Regions from separate parts of the Brucella pituitosa genome, predicted to be linked through region 1. Evidence: riboswitches for the same ligand, from Rfam matches in the RefSeq annotation. Region 1 holds a riboswitch; the other holds the start of a gene.

Region 1 (11,343 bases):
TCAAGGCGATAACGCCCATTTTCCTCAGCATAGGCCCCGCTTGCAACAAAGCTTGTACCCAGCAATGAAACGGCTGCGAGTGTGCGAAATAGCGGCATGGTGTTGCCAGACATGATTCGATCTCCTTCAGAGCATATTTTAAGCACATCTTGCCCGAAAACCGTTTCACACTTTTCGGGATGCACTTTAAGCTTCCACCCAACATATGGGAGCTATGCAAGAAAAACGAACATGTCATGCTTTGATTTTCTGGTTAATTCGGTCTAGAGAGCAGCCATGACCAAAACGACCATCTACAAGATCGCCCCGCGCGATCTCTGGGCGCAGGCAGAAGAGGCTGGCATTTTTACCGGGGCACCGGTTGATATTGCCGATGGCTATATCCATTTCTCCACCTATACACAGGTGCGCGAAACAGCCGCCAAACATTTTGCCGGGCAAACGGATCTGCTGCTGGTAAGCGTGGATGTGACTGCCTTAGGCGATGCACTGAAATATGAAGCCTCGCGCGGCGGGGCACTGTTTCCGCATCTTTATGCGACACTGCCAATGTCTGCAGTCACGAAAGTTGAGCCATTGCCGCTCGACAAAGATGGACTCCATATCTTTCCGGAGCTTGAGGATAAATGAGCGGGCTTTTTGAACTTATCGGGCGACGGGCATTGTTCTCGTTCGATGCCGAGCAGGCGCATGGTTTGTCCATTGCTGGTCTTAAAACCGGCATCGTCACATGCAGCTGCCCCAATGACCCTGCACTTTCGGTCAAGATTGCGGGACTGCAATTCCCGAATCCGCTGGGCATGGCTGCGGGCTATGACAAGAATGCCGAAGTGCCGGACGCGCTTCTGAAAATCGGTTTTGGCTTCACAGAAGTCGGCACAATCACCCCGCGTCCACAAAGCGGCAATCCGCGTCCACGCATCTTCCGCCTGGTAGACGATCGCGGCGTCATCAACCGCCTTGGCTTCAACAATGAAGGTCATGATGCGGCTTTCAAGCGACTGTCCCAGCGTGCAGGCAAAAGTGGTATCGTCGGCGTCAATATCGGTGCCAATAAGGATACCGAAGATCGTATCGGTGATTATGTGGCTGGCATCCGTAAGTTCTATCAGCTTGCGCGCTATTTCACCGTCAACATTTCGTCGCCCAACACGCCGGGCCTTCGCAATCTTCAGTCGCGCGAGGCATTGCGAGAACTGCTTTCGCGCGTGCTTGCAGCGCGTGACGAAGAAGGCAAGATGTGCACGCTGAAACGACCTGTCTTCCTCAAGATCGCGCCTGATCTTTCTGACGAAGAACTGGATGATATCGCGGCGGAAGCTAAAGCGCAGAAGCTCGACGGCATCATCGTTTCCAACACCACGCTTTCACGTGCTGGCCTGAAAAGCACTGAGAACCGCGAAGAAACCGGTGGGCTTTCCGGCGCACCGCTTTTCGAGCGTTCGACCATCATTCTGGCCCGTATGCGCGAACGTGTCGGCCCTGACATGCCTCTGATCGGCGTGGGCGGTATCGACAGCACCGAAACAGCGCTCACCAAGATCAAGGCTGGTGCCGATCTCGTGCAGCTTTATACTGGCATGATCTATCGCGGGCCGGGCCTCGCAACAGAAATCCTGCGTGGGCTTTCCAAAGCCGTACAAGCCGAGGGTGTGGCAAACATTGCCGCGCTGCGTGACCGCGACACGAAGGAATGGGCCGAACGCCGCCTTCCTGATTAAACTTTGCTTGAGCATGCTCCAAAAAACTCAGACCTGTATCGGCGCGGCAGCAATGTCAGAAGTGTTATACCTCGGATCGACAGAAACAGATTGATTGCCAGCCAAAGCCCGTGATTACCCATCACGGGCTTTGCTGCATAAAGTACCGCCAGAAAGAATATCAGCGAGAAGAACATCATATTGCGCATGTCGCGCGACCATGTTGCACCGATATAGACGCCGTCCATATGAAAGGCGAGCAGGCCCGTGAGGCCCGTGAGTGCCGCCCACGGCAGATATTTGATCGCCTCATCACGCACGTCCGCAGCCTTTGACAGCAGGCCGATAATGGCATCACCAAACACCATCAGGATCAGTGCAATCGCACTGGCCATGACCAGCCCCCATACGAAGGTCAGCTTGGCACCACGCACGAAAGCGGGGCTGTGACGCGCACCGACCGAACGCCCAACAATCTGCTCAACAGCTGCGGCCATTCCATCAAGGAAGAAACCGCAGATGAGGAAGAAATTCATCAACACCGCATTTGCTGCAAGCGTCACAGGTCCAAGCTCCGAGCCAGCGCGTGTGAAGAAAGCAAACGCCGTCAAAAGCAGGATCGAGCGGATCATGATGTCGCGATTGAGCGCGATCATCCGCACAATGCCAGCCTTGTGCAGAATGTGCCTGATATCCGGGTGGCGTCCCGTTTGCCTGTGGAAATGCCGCATAACAAGAAACAGCCCGACAATAGCGGCCACCGTTTCGCCGGTCACAGTTGCCCAGGCAACGCCTTCGACACCCCAACCCAGTTCCAGGCCGAGCACGATACAGAGTACAATATTGATGCCATTGATAAGCACCTGAAGGCTCAACCCGAGCACACCCTGCCCCCGGCCAAGCAGCAAACCAAGCACTGAATAATTGATCAGCGCGACAGGTGCCGACAACATGCGAATGGAAACATAGCTCACCATCGCTGCCTGTGTTGCGGGCGTTGGATGAATAAAATCAGATGCGATAGTGAGGACAAGCGGCAGGCTCAGGATCATCAGACAACCGGCAACGATTGCTATGATGATTACGCGCCAGAAAATCGCCTGTTCTTCCGCCTTATCCTCCGCACCCATGGCTTGTGCCACAAGGCCGGTCGTACCAGAACGCAGGAAGCTGAACATCGTCAGCAGAAAATCGAAAACCAGCGCACCGATTGCCAGTCCGCCAATCAGTTCGGCCTGCCCCATCTGCCCGACCACGCCCATATCCACCAGCCCCAGCAGAGGCGTAGTGATAGCGGCCAGCGTCATCGGCACGGCGATCATCATCACCATGCGATTGGTCACTTCAAATGGTCTGGAAACGATGCCTTTTTCGTGCAGCATCTGATCCATGGCTGACCCCGACAACTGATTAGCAATAAGAGGAAGCTCTACTCTGGAATTTCCGGAAACGACAGAAAATTCGGCCACCGCATTGTCGCAGGTCTGACAGCATTATGTCAGTAGGTTAAAGCGTGTCGCTTTAACTGTTATTTTTAGCATGTCTCCCAAAACCGGTTCCCACTTTTGGGAGACGCGCTCTAAAGCCCCAACATCATCGCCCAGTAAATGCGACGCGGATTATTTTCAGGCGTTGCCCAAGCAAGGCCGTAATGCTGAAAAGTCGGATCGAGCATGTTTTTGCGATGGCCGGGCGATTTCATCCAGGCATCGAAAACGGTTTGTGTATTGGGCTGACCAGAGGCAACATTTTCCGCAGCGGGACCGCGAATTCCCGCCTGTTTCAGCCGTGATACGAACCCATTGCCCCAGCCAACCGAGTGGCCGATCTTGCCGTGGCTCGCCATACGCCTTGCTTGATAAAGCGCGGCCTGTTCGAGCTTGCTGTCAGTCGCCATCGACGACAGGCCGTTGGCCTTGCGGATTTGATTGAACAGTTCTGTCGGATCGACGTCTGCTGCGGCATCCGCAAAACCTGCAGGCAAGGCGGCGAAAGCCAGTGCACCACCGGCAAAGACCAAAAATCCACGCCGGGAAAGAATAAATGTGTCGTTCTGCTGCATTTGTCCGATTTCTGAGCGGTTCAAATTGAAGCATTGGTCGGCACAAAAATGCAGCGCAGTTTTGGCTCAAATGCTCTGATTATTTCCGGTAACTCAGGATGCGGAGCAAAATAAAGGCAGGAATAACGACTGCCGCACCAAGAATGAGATAATCGGCAAAACCAGCAATTGCTGAGAAGCCCATATTCCACAGACGCAACACAAAATCGCGGATGCCATAGAGGATATCATACGGCGTCCAGTGGAATGCGCTCATCACAACGCCCACCACAAGCGAGATCAACACAAGCTTGATCAGCACACGCGCCGGCGTATCGCCAAGAAAACGGTTCACACCATCAGACATGCAAATCTCCTGCGTCAAAGCATGCCTCGGAAAAGTGGGAACCGGTTTTCCGTTAAGACATGTGTAAAAAAACGAAAGCTTCATCTTCTGCCAGAGCGGCAGTTTCGTCGCGGAAAATAGGAGGTCGGTGCGGGATTCGCAAGTTATCTCGGGAATTCAGTGCTGTTTACGATATTCGCGCGGGGCTTTTTGCTTCTGCCTGATAAACGACCGGTTCATGCTGCGCGTATCGGTAAAGCCGCTGGCAACGGCCACTTCCAGAAGCGACAGTCCGGTTTCCGATAACAGTTCTCGCGCCTTCTTGACCCGCAACTCCTCGCGCACCTCAAATGCTGTTCGCCCTACTGCCATGCGGAAACCACGCTCCATCTGGCGTACAGAAATGCCGAGCTTGCGCGCCACATCGATCATCGGCACCGGCTCTTCCAGCGTTTCTTCGAAAATACGGATCGCCTTGCGGATCATCGGCGAGCGAACGCCATTGAAGCTGAGCGCTGGCTGCTCTGATCGCACCAGCTCATAGGGGATCATCAGGATGGACGCGCTTTTGCGCGCCAGTTCCTCCGAGATTTCATTCTGGATGATCGATAGAGACAAGGAGGCTGCGCCCAGCCCACCTGCGCAGGTATAGTGCCGACCGCTACGGTGAAAAAGGCTGGTCGTGTCAGCCGTATGGCCATCGAAAAGATCGACGAAATCGTCGCGGTGAAACCAACTGACACAGCAATTGCGATCATCCAGCAAGCCGCCCTCGGCCAGAAGGAACGCCGCCGTGCAAAGGCCTACCACCGTTTTGCCCCGTTTGTCGGCTCGCTTGATCAGATCAATCAGCGCCTGCTGACGCGGGCGATATTGTGCAAGCAAACCGCCAACCACAGCCACATAGTCACATTCATCAAGTTCGCCGATGGGAGCGGTCGGCTCAATGACCATGCCGGAACTGGACGTGACCGGATCGCCTGACAATGTGCAGATTTTCCACCCACACCGGATCTGACGGCTCTTGTCACGGTCATCGGCTGCCAGTCGAAACGGATCAAGAAACAGACTGAGTGCCGTCAGTGTAAAGCCCGGTAGCGCAACGATGCCCACCAATAGACGCTGCTTTGGCAGATCTACTGTGTTTTCCCGTACCTCGTCCTTCCCATGCTTCACTCTTCCAGTCTCCTCCACTTCATCCCTAGTTTATAAAAGCGGGATCAGGAAGAGTGCAATCACCGGAAATGCTTGGAGAGCTTGAGTTGCTGCGCCTGATAGTTCGATCCGAGATCAACGCCGTAGAGCGCCTTCGGGCGATTCAACATATGCTCATAAACAAGACGGCCGACAATCTGGCCATGTTCGAGAATGAACGGGACTTCATGACTGCGCACTTCCAGAACCGCACGGCTTCCGGTGCCACCAGCGGAGCTGTGACCGAAACCGGGATCAAAGAAGCCCGCATAATGCACACGGAATTCGCCGACCAGCGGGTCGAAAGGCGTCATTTCAGCTGCGAAAAGCGGCGGCACATGCACGGCTTCACGCGAAACCAGAATATAGAACTCATCAGGATCGAGCACGAGCTCTCGTGACCCGCGATCATAGATAGGCTCCCAGAAATCCAGCACGTCATGCGCGGCGCGCTTATCGACATCGACAACAGCCGTATGGTGCTTACCGCGATAACCGATGAGCTTGTCTTCACCACCTGACAGATCGACCGAAAGTGCGATACCACCACCCGAAATATTCGGCATTTCAGAAGCGACCAGCGTTTCATTCTGATGAAGGGTCGCGAGTTCTGCTTCGCTCAGTTGCGCACGACCCTTGCGGAAACGGATTTGCGACAGGCGTGAACCGGTGCGGGCCACAATCGGGAAGGTACGCGGGCTGACTTCGAGATAAAGTGGACCTTTGTAACCAGCCGGAACCTTGTCGAACTCCTGCGCCCCGTCTGTGATGACGCGCGTGAAGATATCAAGACGACCGGTTGAACTCTTGGGATTGGCTGACGCTGACAGCTCTGGCGAAAGTGACAGGCTTTCGAGCAATGGCACAATGTAGACACAGCCGGTTTCAAGCACGGCACCAGCGGTCAGATCAATCTCGTGCAGCTTGAGGCGTTCAAGCTTGTCGATAACTGGTGTACCAGGGCCAGGCATGAAGGATGCACGCACACGATAGGCTTTCGCACCCAACCGCAGATCAAGGCTGGCAGGCTGAATCTGATCCACATCCAATGGACGCGCGGATTTGAGCAAACCGCTTTCAAACAGCGCAGCGATATCCGCATCTGCCAGAATTCCTGCATCCCTCTGCGTCATAACACTGAACTCCGTGACTTACTTAAATTTTGGTCTATGACCATTGACCGCTCCCGACACCAATGCCAACCCTGAAACCCCGCAGTTTGTGGGTTTTCCGCAGGAATCACAGCTATAAGAGCTTTGGCAGGCAGGGGTTTTCCTGAAAACTGATGTTCCAAGCATTGACGACCCCGGCCAAGAGGCATAAGGAAAAAGTGTTCCGTGGTGATTTGGCCGGCCGGCTTGCAGCCACGTTAAAGAATTCGCTAAATGAGGCCGCGGTTCGTTACCGGCCTTTTGCGTTTTCGCAAGGCCGGTTTTTTATTGGCCGCCGAGGCGCCTCCGTGCCCCGGCCGACCAGCTTTCGACAGGTTGGAAAAATGACGAATGAGACTACCCGCAAGTTCCGCCCGGCAACTCAACTCGTTCATGCAGGATCGCTGCGTTCGGGCTTTGCAGAGTTGTCTGAAGCCCTCTATCTGACGCAGGGCTTCCTCTACCCGACGGCAGAAGCCGCCGAAGCTCGCTTCACAGGCGAAGACCCGGGGTTCATCTATTCGCGTTATGCCAACCCAACCACCGACATGTTTGAAAAGCGCATGTGCGCACTTGAAGGTGCAGAAGATGCACGCGCCTTCACATCCGGCATGGCAGCGGTTGCTGCGTCCATTCTCTGTCAGGTACAGGCAGGCGAGCACGTCATCTGTGCACGCGCCGTCTTCGGATCGTCGCGCTATATTATTGAAACCCTGCTGCCACGCTATGGCGTGGAGTTTTCGATCATCGACGGTTCGAAGATTGAAAACTGGAAAGCTGCGGTTCGCCCGAATACCAAGGTGATGCTGCTCGAAAGCCCGTCGAACCCGACACTTGAGGTTATCGACATTGCGGCTGTAGCAGAAATTGCCAATGAGATCGGCGCAAAGCTCATCGTCGACAACGTGTTTGCAACGCCACTTTACCAAAAGCCGCTGGAACTCGGTGCGCATATCATCGTCTATTCCACAACCAAACACATCGACGGTCAGGGTCGCTGTCTTGGCGGTATCATCCTTTCCGATCAGGAATGGACCGAGGAAGTTCTGCAACCTTACTTCCGTCATACCGGTCCGGGTATGAGCCCATTCAACGCCTGGATCATGCTGAAAGGCCTTGAAACGCTTGGCGTTCGCGTGCGTCAGCAGACGCAGTCGGCTGCAGCCGTTGCCGATGCGCTTGCCGGTCAGGCAGGTGTGAAGCAGGTCATTTATCCCGGCCGCGCCGACCACCCGCAGGCCGACATCATCGCCAAGCAGATGACTGGCGGCTCGACGCTGATCGCGCTGGAACTCGAAGGCGGCAAGGAAGCGGCCTTCAAGTTTGAAAATGCGCTTCAGGTCTTCAGCATTTCCAACAATCTGGGTGATGCAAAGAGCATCATCACGCACCCCGCCACAACCACGCACCAGAGCCTCACCGATGAAGCCCGCGCAGAGCTTGGCATTTCTGACGGTATGCTGCGTATCTCGGTGGGCCTTGAGGATACGGACGATCTGGTTGAGGATGTTCTGGAAGCGCTAGAGCGCGTTTCGATCTGATTTGATCAGATCGGCGCTCTCTCTTCTTTTTTACCGCGCATCTTATCCGAAAACCGTTTCACACTTTTCGGGATGCGCTTAAAAGGCCGCTCGTTAATACGATTGTACTAATCCAGCGTCTTTTGATCGCAAAATGATGCATAAACAACGCAATTGCCGGAACATTTCGGCAATTGCGGCATAATTGTCCGCTTCAAATCGTTGACCTCTCGCGCAACTTTGGCGATAGCTTTGTGAAGTGTATTTGATGCGATTCAAAGGCGGGTGCGTATGTACAGAGCGGTAACGCGGGGTATCGAAGTAACGGCCGAGCCCTTTTATCTTGAAGATCAGTCTGAGCCTGAAGAAAATCGCTATGTCTGGGGTTACCGGATCACGATCGCCAATAATTCTTCCGATACCGTACAGTTGCGCTCGCGTTACTGGCAGATCACGGATGGAAATGGTCAGATAGAAGAAGTGCAGGGAGATGGCGTTATCGGCGATCAGCCAACGCTGAACCCCGGCGACTCCTATCAGTATTCTTCAGGCTGCCCACTCACCACCACATCCGGTGTGATGGTGGGGCGCTATCAGATGCAGGCTTCTGATGGAAAAGCTTTTGAAGTCGATATTCCGGCCTTCTCGCTTGATATTCCCGAAACACGCCGCACACTGAACTGAAAAAAAGGCGCTTCAAAAGAAGCGCCTTTTTTTCATCACTTCGCAAACTGCTCGGGATCGAACTCATAGGTCGTGGAGCAGAATTCGCATGTCACCGAAATCTTGCCGTCCTTAACGCTGTCCTGAATTTCTTCAGCCGAGAAATTATTGAACACGCCTTCGATCTTATCTCGCGAGCATGAGCAATCATCCTCAACGCGGATCGCTTCATAGATGCGCACGCCACGCTCGTGGAACAGACGATAGAGCAAGCGCTCTGAACCGACCTGCGGATCAGTCAGTTCGGAGCTTTCGATCGTTCCGACCAGTGAACGCGCTTCATCCCAGCCATCGTCTTCAGGACCGAGAATAGCGGTGTTCTCGTCGCCATCGCCACCCGGAAGATCTGGCATACGCGAGCGTATTTCGGATTCTGGCAGAAACTGAATCATCAGACCGCCAGCGCGCCAACGCTCGACCAGTTTGCCGTCGCCACCCCGTTCGACAAGCTTCGCAACGCTCAGCTTCATGTCGGTTGCAATCTGTTCGGACTGACGGAAATAGGTACGTGCAATTTCTTCCAACGTCGATCCATCAAGCGCAACGATGCCCTGATAGCGTTGTGTATGCGCGCCCTGATCGACCGTGAAGGCAAGCGTGCCACGACCGAGCAGCTCTTCAGGACGAGTTTTGCCTGTGCTCACGGCTTCCCTGACGCGTTCGGCATCAAAGCGTGCATAGGCGCGCACGGAACGCGGCGTGCGGAAATCTACGACCAGCATATCGACAGGACCATCAGACTGGGTCTGGAAGATAAACTTGCCGTCGAATTTCAAAGACGTGCCAAGAAGAACAGTCAGAACCGTTGCTTCGGCCAGAAGGCGTGCGACATGTTCCGGATAGTCGTGGCGTTTCAGAATAGCGTCAATGCTGCCGCCCAATTGTACGGCGCGACCACGCACGTCGAGCCCCTCCACCTGGAAGGGCACAACGGCATCGTCGCCGGCGAAGTCGAGGTCTTCCAGAGCGATCTGGATGTCTTCGACTTCGATTTGCTCATTGCTGATCTTGTCAGACAAATTATGCTCCCAATCAGCTGTTTTGCAGGCACCATGCCAGAATGGCCTTCTGGGCGTGGAGCCTGTTTTCAGCTTCATCGAATACGACCGATTGTGGGCCGTCGATCACTTCGTCGGTCACTTCCTCACCACGATGCGCGGGCAGGCAGTGCATGAAAAGCGCCTTAGGGTCAGCATTAGCCATCAGACGTGCATTGACCTGATAGGGCATGAAAACATTATGGCCACGGGCATGATCTTCCTGCCCCATCGAAACCCATGTGTCGGTGACGATGCAATCCGCACCGCTTACCGCCTTGTCCGGGTCCGCTGTGGACATGATGTTCGCGCCGTTTGCCTTTGCCCAATCGATATATTGCTGCTTCGGCTCGCTGCCTTCCGGCGTTGCGATATTGACGTTGAAATCAAAACGCGCCGCAGCTTCCACAAGCGAATGAAGAACGTTGTTACCGTCCCCCATCCAGGCAAAGGTCTTGCCTTTGATCGAGCCGCGATGTTCCTCATATGTAAGAACGTCAGCCATGATCTGACAAGGGTGTGTGTCATCGGTCAGTGCATTAATTACAGGAACGGTCGCATATTCGGCCAATTCCAGCATACGATCATGCGATGTTGTGCGGATCATGATCGCGTCCACATAGCGTGAAAGCACCTTTGCGGTGTCTGCAATGGTCTCGCTGCGGCCGAGCTGCATTTCCGAACCCGTGAGCATGATCGTCTCACCACCAAGCTGGCGCATGCCTACATCAAACGAGACGCGGGTACGTGTGGACGGCTTCTCGAAAATCATTGCCAGCACCTTGCCGGCAAAAGGCTTTTCGATTTCGCCAGCCTTCAGACGCGCCTTGCGCGCCTTGGCATCTTCCATAATGGCGCGGAGTTCACCGGCTGGTACGGTCGAAAGGTCGATGAAGTGCTTGATACCGCTATTGTTCGCCATAATCTCACGCCGTCTTGCTGGTCGGATTTGCGATTGCAAGCCGCTCTACGGCCATCTCAATACGCTTCAATGCTTCACGAGCCTCTTCAGGCGTCGTGACCAGTGGCGGAAGAAGTCGGATGACGTTGTCACCAGCGCCAACGCTCAGGAAATGCTCGTCGCGCAGAGCCTGAATAAGCGTCACGTTTGGCACAACGCATTTGATGCCCATCAGAAGGCCGCGGCCACGGACTTCAGACACGACACTGGGATAGCGATCAATAATCGATGCAAGACCCTGTTTCATGGTCAATGCAGTTTCCTGCACGTTTTCGAGGAAACCGTCAGCCAACACCACATCAAGCACGGCATTGCCCACAGCCATAGCCAGTGGGTTGCCGCCATAGGTGGTGCCATGCACGCCAGCGGTCATGCCCTTGGCTGCTTCAGCCGTTGCAAGACAGGCGCCCATAGGGAAGCCGCCGCCGATACCCTTGGCGACTGCCATAATGTCCGGCGTGATGCCCGACCATTCATGGGCAAACAGTTTGCCGGTACGGCCAACGCCAGTCTGCACTTCGTCAAGGATCAGAAGAAGGCCCTTGTCGTCGCAGATCTTGCGAATAAGACGCATGAATTCTTCCGGGAAGCCGCGCAGACCGCCTTCGCCCTGCACAGGCTCAAGCAGAATAGCAGCCGTTTCGTCGGTGATCGCGGCACGCAGCGCTGC
Region 2 (11,343 bases), on a different replicon from region 1:
ACATAATATTTCACGTCGAGAATGCGTGCCGTATTGTCTGCGCGCTCAATGAAGGTTCCGAGCCCCGCAAAATCGAAGATCTCGTTGCGTAACATCGTACCGTGAAAGGCTCCCCGGATCAGCGCTGTCTCGCGTTTTATCTGATCGAGCAATGGTGGCAGATCAGCTTCTTTCAGTGGCTTGCAGAGCGATTTTTTAAGCACCATCCACGCTTCGTTGACGCTTTCCCATGCTTCACGGGTTAGCGCTGTTCGCACCATCCGCCCATTGGAACGCGCTGTTTCCATGCAAGACATCACACTTGATGGATTGTCCATGTCGCGCAGTAGAAAGTCGGCGACGTTAGCAGCATTATACGTGTGATATTTTGCCGAGAATGTCTGGCTTGCGCCTGCCGATACTACTACAGAAGACCACTCTTCCGGTGCATCCGATGTTTTCGTAAGTGCCATACGCAATCCCGCATCCACCAGACGCGCCATGTTTTCAGCGCGCTCGATATAGCGGAACATCCAGTAAAGCCCGTTTGCCGTACGGCCAAGAAGCATAAATTCATTCCCCTTCCACACGCTCCGGTCTTATCGCCGGTTTTGATGCGCAATTCCAAAAACTGTCCTTAAAGCATGTCTTTTCCCAAAACCGGTTCCCGCTTTTGGGAGACGCACTTTAATCGTCGAGTACCCAAGTATCCTTCGTGCCGCCGCCCTGACTGGAATTCACAACGAGCGAGCCTTCCTTCAGCGCTACACGCGTCAACCCACCGGGTGTAATACGAATGCGGTCTGAAACCAGTACGAACGGTCGTAAATCAACGTGGCGTGGAGCAAGGCCGCTTTCGGTGAAAATAGGTGTCGTTGAAAGTGCCAATGTCGGTTGTGCAATATAGTTGCGAGGGCGCGCTTTCAGCTTCTCCGCAAAGCTATCGCGTTCGGCCTTGGTCGCTGCTGGGCCGACCAACATGCCATAGCCGCCGGAACCATGCACTTCCTTGACCACGAGATCGGCAAGATTATCGAGCACATAAGCCAAGCTGTCCGGCTCCGAACAGCGCCAGGTCGGCACGTTTTCAAGAATGGCCTTGCGGCCCGTATAAAACTCCACGATCTCCGGCATGTAGGAATAGATCGCCTTGTCATCTGCGATGCCGGTCCCAGGCGCATTGGCAATAGTGATATTCCCTGCCCGATAGACATCCATAATGCCCGCGACGCCCAGCGTGGAATCTGGTCTGAATGTCAGTGGATCAAGGAAATCATCATCGACACGGCGATAAAGCACATCAATTGCGCGATAACCTTTTGTCGTGCGCATGGCGACACGCCCATCCACAACGCGCAGATCACTCCCCTCTACAAGCTCCACACCCATTTGATCCGCCAGGAAGGCATGCTCGAAATAGGCCGAGTTGTAGATGCCGGGCGTCAGCACTGCCACCGTCGGCACGCCTTGTGTTCCGGGTGGTGCCACACTTGCCAGTGATTGGCGCAGCAATTGCGGATAGTTCTCGACCGGGCGAACCTTCACATTCTGAAACAGCTCCGGGAAGAGCTGCATCATGGTTTCGCGGTTTTCCAGCATATAAGACACACCGGAAGGCGTGCGGGCATTGTCTTCGAGCACATAGAACTGGTTCTCGGCCGTACGCACGATATCGACACCGATGATGTGCGTGTAGACATTACCGGGTGGGCGAAATCCGATCATCTCCGGCAGGAAAGCCTCATTATTGGTAATGAGTTCCTTGGGGATGCGCCCTGCCCTGACAATCTCCTGTCGATGATAGATATCGTCCAGAAAAGCATTGAGCGCCATGACGCGTTGCTCAATGCCCTGTGAAAGCCGTCGCCATTCCTGGCCTGAAATAATACGTGGAATGATGTCAAACGGGATCAGTCGCTCTGCTGCATCTTCGTCGCCATAAACCGCAAAGGTAATGCCCGTCTTGCGAAAGACGCTCTCGGCATCCTGCGTTTTCTGCAGAAGTTTGTGTTGATCCTGCTGGCCGAGCCACTGCTTGAGAAATTCGTATGGTTGGCGGACACTCCCGCCATGATTGAGCATCTCATCGAATGGCTTCACTTAATTCCCCTTCTTTTCGCTAATACTCAGCTCCAAATCGGGGAAATGCAAGTGTGCATATCATGCAAAAGCGCAAGGCTGGGTTGCGCAATTTCGTCGCGACAGCGGCTTAGCGATAGTTTCTAATTCCGCGCAACGGATATTCGGTTCTAAATTTCAGCCCGGACGATGGGCTTTGACAACGGCCGGATCGGTCTCAATACGGCCTGCTCCAATTAAATCGAGGCAATAAGGCACAGCCGGGAAAATGGCCTGTAAGGTCATAGCGATGGAGACGGGTTTGCCCGGCAGATTTAGTATGAAGCTCTTGCCGCGACTGCCAGCAGTCTGACGAGAGAGGATTGCAGTCGGTGTTTGCTCTAGGCTTGCGCGGCGCATCTGTTCGCCAAACCCGGGCAATTCTTTATGTAAAACGGCCTTCATCGCTTCGGGTGTTTCATCACGTGGGCTTGGGCCTGTACCGCCTGTGGTGAGGATCAAATCGCATCCGACATTGTCTGCGAGATCCATCAGTGTGTCGCGCACGGATTCCATTCCGTCAGGAATGACACGTCTGACGATTTCGTACGGCGTTACAATCGCGCTTTTAAGCCAGGTTTCGATTGCCGGACCGCTCAAATCTTCGTATTCGCCGCGGCTTGCACGGTCAGAAACTGTAATGACGCCGATTTTCACTATCCTATCCTTTTCATTGCACTTTTGGCTTGGCTTATACAGCTACCTCTAAGACTTGTGAAGGTTTGGGTTCCAGGCGGATATATCGCAAAAACAGTTTATCAGGCGCGCTTTAAAATGCTGTTGCTTTCCTCTGAAATTAGAGCTTCAATCAAATAATTCAGGGGGAGAACACCATGCCATTTAAAGGCAGCCAGTATTACGGAACGTTCACGCCCGAGGACTTGCAGTTGATGCAAGTCGCTTATAACCGAAGCTGTGCATTGTTGGAGCGTTGTCCAACGACACATGAGGCCAAAGACGATCTTGCACGCGCCATTATCAGGACGTTTCAATCCGGTGAGTGCGACCCAGAAAAAATCGCTGCAATCGCAGCGCGAGTAGAACTTATGCGCAGTTGAAACCAGTTACTGAATGTAAACTATCCACATGTATGGTAGTAGTGCATCCAGATTTACTAAGGACATGCCTTTAGATTGCATCCCGATAAATTTGAAGCGGTTTTCGGACAAGATGTACGTTAAGACAAAGAAATAGAGCGCCTATCTGGTGCAATCAGATCGATAAGTGCTCTTAAGCTATCGTCCAGGTAATGAAATTCGGTCAATCACGACCAAACTGCGAATGAATTGATATGCCGTTTTCGAGAGATTATTATTTCAAGCGTTTCAAGCCCGCTGAACTTGAACAGTTGCAGGCGGCCTTCATAGAGACGTGCCAGCGTCTGGGGCGTTGCCCGATAACCTCCCCCCAGAAGGATGAAATGGCGCGCGAAATCATCCAGATTTATGAATGTGGTATTTCAGATCCTCAGAAAATCGCCGATCTCATGATCCAGGTCGAAAGCGTGAAGCCAAAGCTATTTGCAGAGCAGGTCTTTGAGCAGGATGTCGATCGCACTGTGAAAAGTGCCTGACACCTCCGTTAAAACTCAAAAAATTTATGCGCATTCAATTGCTGCAGTTTTGTATATTTGATGTAGAGTATTAAATTAGATATCTAACATATTGTTTTAATTTCATAGTATCTGACTAATCCCCACTCTTTCGTTCGATTGCATTTAAGCCTTTCGTAAACTTTGGATTCAGCTTTGTGCGGTAATCTTTGGTTAGCAAATTGCTCGGGAGGAGCGTTGCGAGTGTTGATTGATGGCATTTCTGCAACCTTTTTTGTTTGGCTGTAGAGCGCCTGAGTTTTGTGTACGGGTATCATGCGTTTTTCAGTTGTGTCAGCAATTGCCCTTGCCTGCACCGCTCTGGCGGGTTGTACGTCAAGTTCCGGCATCGACGGTCTTATGCCGCAGCCATCTGCTGAGCTGACCAGCTCCGTGGTTCGGCCATCCGCGCCTGTGATAGAAACAGCGAGGGCACAGCAATCGATGCCCACAGCACCGCAGGAGGAAGTTCTTGCCTGGGCAGGTCCCGTTCCCGATGCAGGCCCTTTTAAAACCGAGCCTCCCGCTCCTTTGTCCCAACGCCCTGAACAAAGGGTGGCGGCACCTATCTCCGTTCCCAAGCCGGAAGTCGCCGCCTATCCACCTGTGCGTCTTGCACCGCAACAGCGTTCACGGGTTTACAGCCAACGCTTCCGCGATGCGAAGCCGATCAATTTCGGTAGTGTATCTCCACGCAGGCACGCTGTGCATGGTGTCGATGTCTCGCGTTGGCAGGGAAATATCGACTGGGCCACCCTTCGCAAGAACGGAGCGAATTTCGCCTATATCAAGGCGACAGATGGTGGCGACCATCTTGATCCGATGTTCCGCAAGAATTGGCGCGACGCAAAGGCCGCAGGCTTGAAGCGTGGTGCTTACCACTTCTTCTACTGGTGCCGTGTGGCAAGCCAGCAGGCTGACTGGTTTATCCGTAACGTTCCGGTTGATCCTGACGCGCTGCCACCTGTGATCGATGTGGAATGGAATGGTGATTCATCCTGCAAACGCCGCCCATCACCAGCACAGGTGCGCGAAAAGATGCAGGTGTTCATGGATGCGCTTGAGCGCCATTACGGCAAGCGCCCGGTTATCTACACGGCTCCGGATTTCTATGATGACAACCTCAAGGGTGCGTTTACGGATTATCCGTTCTGGCTGCGTGCTGTGGCTCAGCACCCATCCAAGGTCTATCCAGGTCGTCGCTGGGTCTTCTGGCAGTATTCTGGCTCGGGCCTGTCTCAGGGTGTCAATGGTAAGATTGACCTGAACGTATTCCACGGAAGCGAAGAACAATGGCACAAATGGGTTGACCGTTTTGCCAGTCAATCCTGATGTTTAAAATGCTAATCCCCTTTCGGGGATTAGGGTCTGTGGGGAGTTAGTTTTGAAGCGTGGTATGGATGAAAATAGCACAGGTTTAGGAGCAAAGCCGAAGGTGGAGTGGTTCTCCATCGAGGCTTTGCGACGCAAAACTGGTCCATTTTCACTATATCCCTTTGGGACGCGGCGGATTTTCTCTCTGAATGCGTCGAACAGCCCTTGTGGAGATACACTCCACGGCGTCCTGTTCTCCTGTTCAGAAACAAAATCCGTCTCACGCCACGCTCAAAACCTAATTCCCCACAGACCCTAGCTCATTTTTCGGATCACGACTTGCCGATATTTTCGAGATCGTAAGGCGTAGACTGGTACATCTCATTGATCCAGTTGCCAAAAAGCAGATGTGCATGGCCGCGCCAGCAATTCTGCGGCTTACGGCTCGCATCATCATTTGGAAAATAGTTGGCAGGCAATGGTGTTTCAGGCTGAAGCTGGATATCCCGGAAATACTCATCCGCAAGCGATGTCGTATCATATTCAACATGGTTGAACATGTGCAGAGCACGATGCTGCGGATCTTCCAGCAGGCACAGGCCACTCTCTGGACTATCGACCAGAACCTTCAGGCTGCTATCTGACGGAATGTCGTCCTTGCGCACTTCTGTCCAGCGAGAGACCGGAATTGCAAAGTCATCGGAGAAGCCGCGCAAATAAGGTGAAGACGGCGCCAAATTCTGTTGGCTGTAAACGCCGGAGGCTTTACCGGGCAGATCATATTTGCCCATGCCGTGAAAATGATGCACAGCCGCCTGCGCCGCCCAGCAAATATTCAGCGTGCGATGAACATGCGTCTGCGTCCAGTCGAAAACGCGCTGCATTTCATCCCAATAGGTGACGTCCTCAAATGGCATACGTTCAACCGGCGCACCCGTAATGACAAAGCCATCAAAGCGCTCATCACGCACCTCTTCCCACGGACGATAGAAGGAGAGCATGTGATCGGCTGACGTATGACGTGCAACATGATTGGTAATGCGCACGAGCGTTAGTTCGAGCTGCAGTGGGGTTGCACCCAGTAACCGCGCAATCTGTGTTTCCGTCGTGGCTTTATTCGGCATCAGATTGAGAAGGCCAATCTTTAGCGGCCTGATATCCTGACGGATAGCATCCGCCTCACGCATAACCATAACGCCCTCGGCTTCGAGAACACTGGTTGCGGGCAGATCGTCAGGAATTTTAATAGGCATGTCGCGTCGGTCCTTCGTTGTGTCAGAGCAGACGCGCGTGGCTTCATCCGTATATTTGCCGGTTGGCCACATCCTTCCTTTTAAGGAAGTACCACCTTGCCCGGAAAGGCAGGTTGGCGTTGGGCGTCGCCCCAACTCTTGATGTGACGCTACTTCTACTCAAACTGATGCGTACTGGCAATAGTGATTAAACATCCGTCGGTTCAATGCATCGGAATTTTATCCCAATCATCAGGCTAACAGAGGCGGTCCGATTGCGCTTTCAGGCTGAAGACGAAATGGACTGTCTTTTCAAAGCGAATGAGTACTTTCGAGTGGAAAGCCTCGCAATTGATATATGCCGGGAACCAGCCGCCATTTCATACGTTTTTCCTTTATCCGGCAGATATGTTAAACTCACGGAAAAAGGGAGGGAGAAATGAGCAATATTATTTTCTGGATGGCGCTTGTCATTCTGCCGATTCTGGCAGGAACAGCTTTCGCCTATCTTCGCCATATGCATCACGGAGACGACTTCTAAAGCGGTCATTTCGTGATGAGGCTAACTAACTGGCTTGACGAAATAGATTGATATCAACATTACTAGGCAATGCCAGAAGTTCGCGACGTCCCGTTTGAAACCACGCTTCTTGTGCGTGACACCTGTTTATGTCTGCATGTTCAGCGTGCGGCACGTGCACTTGCGCGCTATTTTGATGAGGAACTGCGCCCATCAGGCCTGAACAACGGGCAATTCTCGCTGCTCATGTCGCTCAACCGTCCTAGCCCACCTCCTATGAAACCAGTGGCTGAGCTTCTCGCCATGGATCAGACCACCCTCACCGCAGCACTAAAACCCTTGCAGCGAAATGGCTGGGTCGAAGTTGTCGTTAATCCGAAAGATCGTCGCGAGCGGCTTCTTGTTCTAACATCTGAAGGACAATCAGTGCTTGCTTCTGCCGTTCCTATCTGGACGGCAGCACATGCAAAACTCGAAAGCACATTTCCCGGCAATAACCTTGAATTGTTCCGTCAGGAATTGGTGTCGCTTGGCCGTTAGAATGGTCATATTTCAGATTGCATCGCTGCGGTCGTTCTAACCAGTTGTTTTTAAGCATTATCTGACGAAAAACAGCTTCGGACTTTCGGCTCAAATGTTCTAGGCTCTTTACGATCCACCTGATAGCGTTAGGTTGCAAAGCGTAACTATCTTTTGACGAGCGTGACTCGGCTTCACGCCTAACGCAGGTGTACAATTTCCATGAACGGACCGGATACCCCCCATATCCTTGTCGTCGGCGCAGGCTTTGGCGGCCTGCAATTCATCCATGATCTGAAAGGCGCGAATGTTCGCATAACGCTCGTCGATCAGCGCAATCACCATCTTTTCCAGCCACTGCTTTATCAAGTCGCCACAACCATTCTCGCGACTTCTGAAATTGCCTGGCCGATCCGCCACCTCTTTCGCGACCGTAAGGAAGTCACAACCTTGCTTGGAACGGTTGTCGGGGTGGATGCTGCTGCCCAAAAGGTGCGGCTCGAAAACGGTGAGGAGATTGCCTATGACACGCTGGTACTCGCAACGGGCGCACGCCACGCTTATTTTGGCAATGATCGTTGGGAAAAAGTTGCTCCTGGTCTGAAAGCGCTGGAGGACGCTACGACCATTCGCCGCCGTTTGCTTCTCGCATTTGAACGTGCGGAGCGCGAAACCGATCCTGCGAAACAACAGGCTTTGCTCACATTCTCGGTGGTTGGTGGGGGACCGACCGGCGTAGAATTAGCGGGCATTATTGCAGAACTGGCCAAGCAGACCATGTGGCCGGAATTCCGCAATATCGATACGCGGCAGGCACGTATTCTGCTCGTTGAGGCGGGTCCACGTATTCTGGCAGCATTTCCGGAAGATCTATCAAACTACGCGCAAAATGCTTTGGAGAAGATCGGCGTTGAAGTACGCCTCGGTGTACCGGTTAAGGAAATCACAGAGGATGGCGTGACTGTTGGCGAGGAGTTCATTCCTTGCATAACAGCTATTTGGGCCGCTGGTGTTGCTGCATCACCTGCGGCAGCATGGTTGGGTGCCGAGAGCGACCGCGCTGGTCGCGTTCGTGTTCTTCCGGATCTGACTGTAGTCGGCCATGAGAATATCTTTGTGATCGGCGATACGGCTTTGGTTGAAGGACCGGATGGAAAGCCTGTGCCGGGCATTGCACCAGCGGCCAAGCAGCAGGGAGCTTATGTTGCGAAGGTTATTCGCAGCCGCACGTCCGGTAAGGCCATCCCGGCACCATTCCGCTATCGCCATCAGGGCAATCTCGCGACCATCGGTCGAGGTGCGGCTGTGGTTGATATGGGACGTATCAAGCTAAAAGGCGCGATTGCCTGGTGGGTATGGGGGATTGCCCATATCTTCTTCCTGATTGGTACGCGCAGCCGCGCCGCTGTGGCGTGGAGTTGGCTCTGGACCTTCATATCGGGCCAGCACAGCGCTCGCCTGATTACGCAGGGCAAAGCCGCAGAAGACAATAAATAAAGCAAAACGGCCCGCCAAAAGCGGGCCGTTTCTGTTGCCTGAGATATTACTCTGCAGGTTGCAAAACCAGTTCGCCCACTGGCTCCGGTTCTATGACTATCGGTTTGCCATTCATCGCGGCATTAAGACGCTCGACATCCAGTTCGTTTTCCCAACGCGCAACCACGATGGTTGCAACTGCATTGCCGACAAGATTGGTCAGTGCACGGCATTCCGACATAAAGCGGTCGATGCCCAGGATCAGCGCCATACCGGCAACCGGAACTGCTGGAACAACCGACAGTGTTGCAGCAAGGGTGATGAAGCCAGCACCGGTGATGCCCGCTGCACCCTTAGAACTCAACATAGCCACAAGAAGCAGCAGAATCTGGTCGGTTAACGAGAGTGGAATATCTGTCGCCTGCGCGATGAACAGTGCTGCAAGCGTCATGTAGATATTCGTGCCATCAAGGTTGAACGAGTAACCAGTTGGGATAACAAGGCCAACGACGGAGCGCTTGCAACCTGCCTTTTCCATTTTGTCCATGAGGCTCGGCAACGCGGCTTCCGAAGAAGATGTACCAAGAACCAGCAGGAGCTCTTCCTTGATGTAGCGAATGAGCGCAATGATCGAGAACCCGTTATAGCGAGCAACAGCACCCAGCACCACGAGTACGAACAACAATGCCGTGATGTAGAATGTAGCGATGAGCATTGCCAGATTGGCAATAGACCCGATGCCATATTTGCCGATTGTGAATGCCATTGCGCCGAAGGCACCAATTGGCGCAGCTTTCATCAGGATCGAAACCAACTTGAAAACGGGTGCAGTCAGCATCTGCAGGAAGTCTGTAACTGGCTTGCCTTTATCGCCAACCATGGCAAGAGAGACACCGAACAGGACCGAGAAAAACAGAACCTGAAGAATGTCTCCAGAAGCGAATGCGCCAACGATTGTGGTTGGTATGATGTTGGACAGGAAGCCGCTGATCGTCTGTTCATGCGCTTTTTCGGCATAATTTGCGACAGCGCTTGGATCAAGCGAGGCCGGATCAATATGCATACCTGCGCCCGGCTGCACAACATTGGCAACGATGAGACCAATGATCAGTGCCAGTGTGGAAAACGTCAGGAAGTAGATCATGGCCTTACCGGCCACGCGCCCGACTTTCTTCATGTCGGTCATACCGGCAATGCCGGTTGCTACCGTCAGGAAGATCACCGGAGCGATGATCATCTTCACGAGCTTGATAAAGGCATCGCCCAAAGGCTTCAAAGAGGTGCCAAGCTCAGGATAGAAATGTCCAAGCAAAATACCTGCAGCAATCGCGAACAGAACCTGCACATAAAGTTGCTTATAAAATGGGATTGGGCGGCGTGGTTCAGCCACAGCGCCATTCGGTACGGCAATCATGATGTCCTCCGTTTGGCTCTATCTGGATCCCGTCCAGCCTCCCGAGCCTTTCGTCCTCTTGTTCAGCGGCCCTCGCCGCCGCTCACATCATGAATTGCAAGGTCTGTGCCAGTTTCCTTTGCGTAGATTAATGCACTGAAATACAATGATATTTTTTATTTCATGCCGAGTGCTTCCGTTCGTTTGTGCGAACTATCGCACGCATATCTTTTCAGTAAGTGCGGAATAGTGCACAATAGGCTCCATGAAAGAAGTCACCGGCTCCGTAATCGAAACAAGCTCGCCACCCGCCAGTAATCGCCGCACTTGGTGGATATTTGGCGTGATTTGCGCTGGCATTTTCGCAATGGCTTTCTGGATTGTTGGCGATGCTGCGCGCGAGCGCGCTTTGCTCTCGCTGGGCGAACAGACGCGGATTGATGCTAATCTGAACACGGCCCTCCTCCGTACTGTTCTAGAGAAACAGCGTGCACTTCCATTGGTCCTTTCCAAGGACAAGGAATTGGCGGATGCGCTCGCAATGCCGAGTGCGGTGGCTATCGATCAACTGAACCGTAAACTGGAGGCGCTCGCTGAAGGTACGCAAGCAGCCGTGATCTATCTTGTCGGCCTTCACGGCTATGCGATATCGGCCAGTAACTGGCGCGAGCCCGACAGCTTTGTTGGCAACGACTATAAGTTTCGTCCTTACTTCAACGACGCTTTGAAAAATACCAATGCCGAGTATTTTGCGCTCGGTAATGTCAGCCGTCGTCCGGGTCTTTATATTTCACGCCGTGTCGATGGGCCAAATGGACCGCTTGGCGTTGTTGTGGTGAAACTGTCGTTCGATCAGCTCGAAAGCGATTGGAATGAGACCGGACGCCCAACTTTCGTGACAGACGATAGAAATATCGTGCTGATTACCACGCTGCCGTCCTGGCGGTTCATGACGATTGGTGAACTACAGCCTCAGAATGTTGAAACCATCCGCAACAGCCTCCAGTTTGGCGATGCGCCTTTAAAGCCATTGCCACTTTCGCTAAAGCCCGTGGCTGGTGATGATATGGTTCTGGTCGACGCCATTCTGCCGGGCTCGGCACGTAGCAAGGACTTTCTGGCCATTCGCTCCCATGTGCCGGGTACACCATGGCTGATGTATAGCCTCGCGCCCGTCAGACAGCCTGTCGAAGCGGCCATA

What was found. Region 1 has a riboswitch for S-adenosylmethionine ahead of ACSME1_RS08870 (O-succinylhomoserine sulfhydrylase). Riboswitches for the same ligand answer to the same signal wherever they lie in the genome.
Positions count from the first base shown of each region.
Region 2: another riboswitch for S-adenosylmethionine. It lies ahead of ACSME1_RS17340 (homoserine O-succinyltransferase); the one in region 1 lies ahead of ACSME1_RS08870 (O-succinylhomoserine sulfhydrylase).

Region 1 is NZ_OZ264092.1:1,850,152-1,861,494, reverse strand. Features, by position in the region: gene ACSME1_RS08910 (hypothetical protein) at 1-113, opposite strand, end outside; gene ACSME1_RS08905 (DUF952 domain-containing protein) at 277-630, shown strand; gene ACSME1_RS08900 (quinone-dependent dihydroorotate dehydrogenase) at 627-1,721, shown strand; gene ACSME1_RS08895 (MATE family efflux transporter) at 1,718-3,091, opposite strand; gene ACSME1_RS08890 (CAP domain-containing protein) at 3,280-3,762, opposite strand; gene ACSME1_RS08885 (DUF6460 domain-containing protein) at 3,842-4,108, opposite strand; gene ACSME1_RS08880 (GlxA family transcriptional regulator) at 4,265-5,281, opposite strand; gene ACSME1_RS08875 (2'-deoxycytidine 5'-triphosphate deaminase) at 5,323-6,414, opposite strand; SAM riboswitch at 6,609-6,688, shown strand; gene ACSME1_RS08870 (O-succinylhomoserine sulfhydrylase) at 6,777-7,973, shown strand; gene apaG (Co2+/Mg2+ efflux protein ApaG) at 8,244-8,636, shown strand; gene ACSME1_RS08860 (Hsp33 family molecular chaperone) at 8,672-9,694, opposite strand; gene argF (ornithine carbamoyltransferase) at 9,708-10,634, opposite strand; gene ACSME1_RS08850 (aspartate aminotransferase family protein) at 10,639-11,343, opposite strand, start outside.
Region 2 is NZ_OZ264093.1:1,291,814-1,303,156, forward strand. Features, by position in the region: gene ACSME1_RS17310 (alpha-E domain-containing protein) at 1-548, opposite strand, end outside; gene ACSME1_RS17315 (circularly permuted type 2 ATP-grasp protein) at 667-2,079, opposite strand; gene mog (molybdopterin adenylyltransferase) at 2,236-2,754, opposite strand; gene ACSME1_RS17325 (hypothetical protein) at 2,931-3,155, shown strand; gene ACSME1_RS17330 (hypothetical protein) at 3,389-3,670, shown strand; gene ACSME1_RS17335 (GH25 family lysozyme) at 3,965-5,020, shown strand; gene ACSME1_RS17340 (homoserine O-succinyltransferase) at 5,335-6,255, opposite strand; SAM-I-IV-variant riboswitch at 6,297-6,405, opposite strand; gene ACSME1_RS17345 (MarR family winged helix-turn-helix transcriptional regulator) at 6,845-7,294, shown strand; gene ACSME1_RS17350 (NAD(P)/FAD-dependent oxidoreductase) at 7,496-8,770, shown strand; gene ACSME1_RS17355 (dicarboxylate/amino acid:cation symporter) at 8,817-10,163, opposite strand; gene ACSME1_RS17360 (sensor histidine kinase) at 10,408-11,343, shown strand, end outside.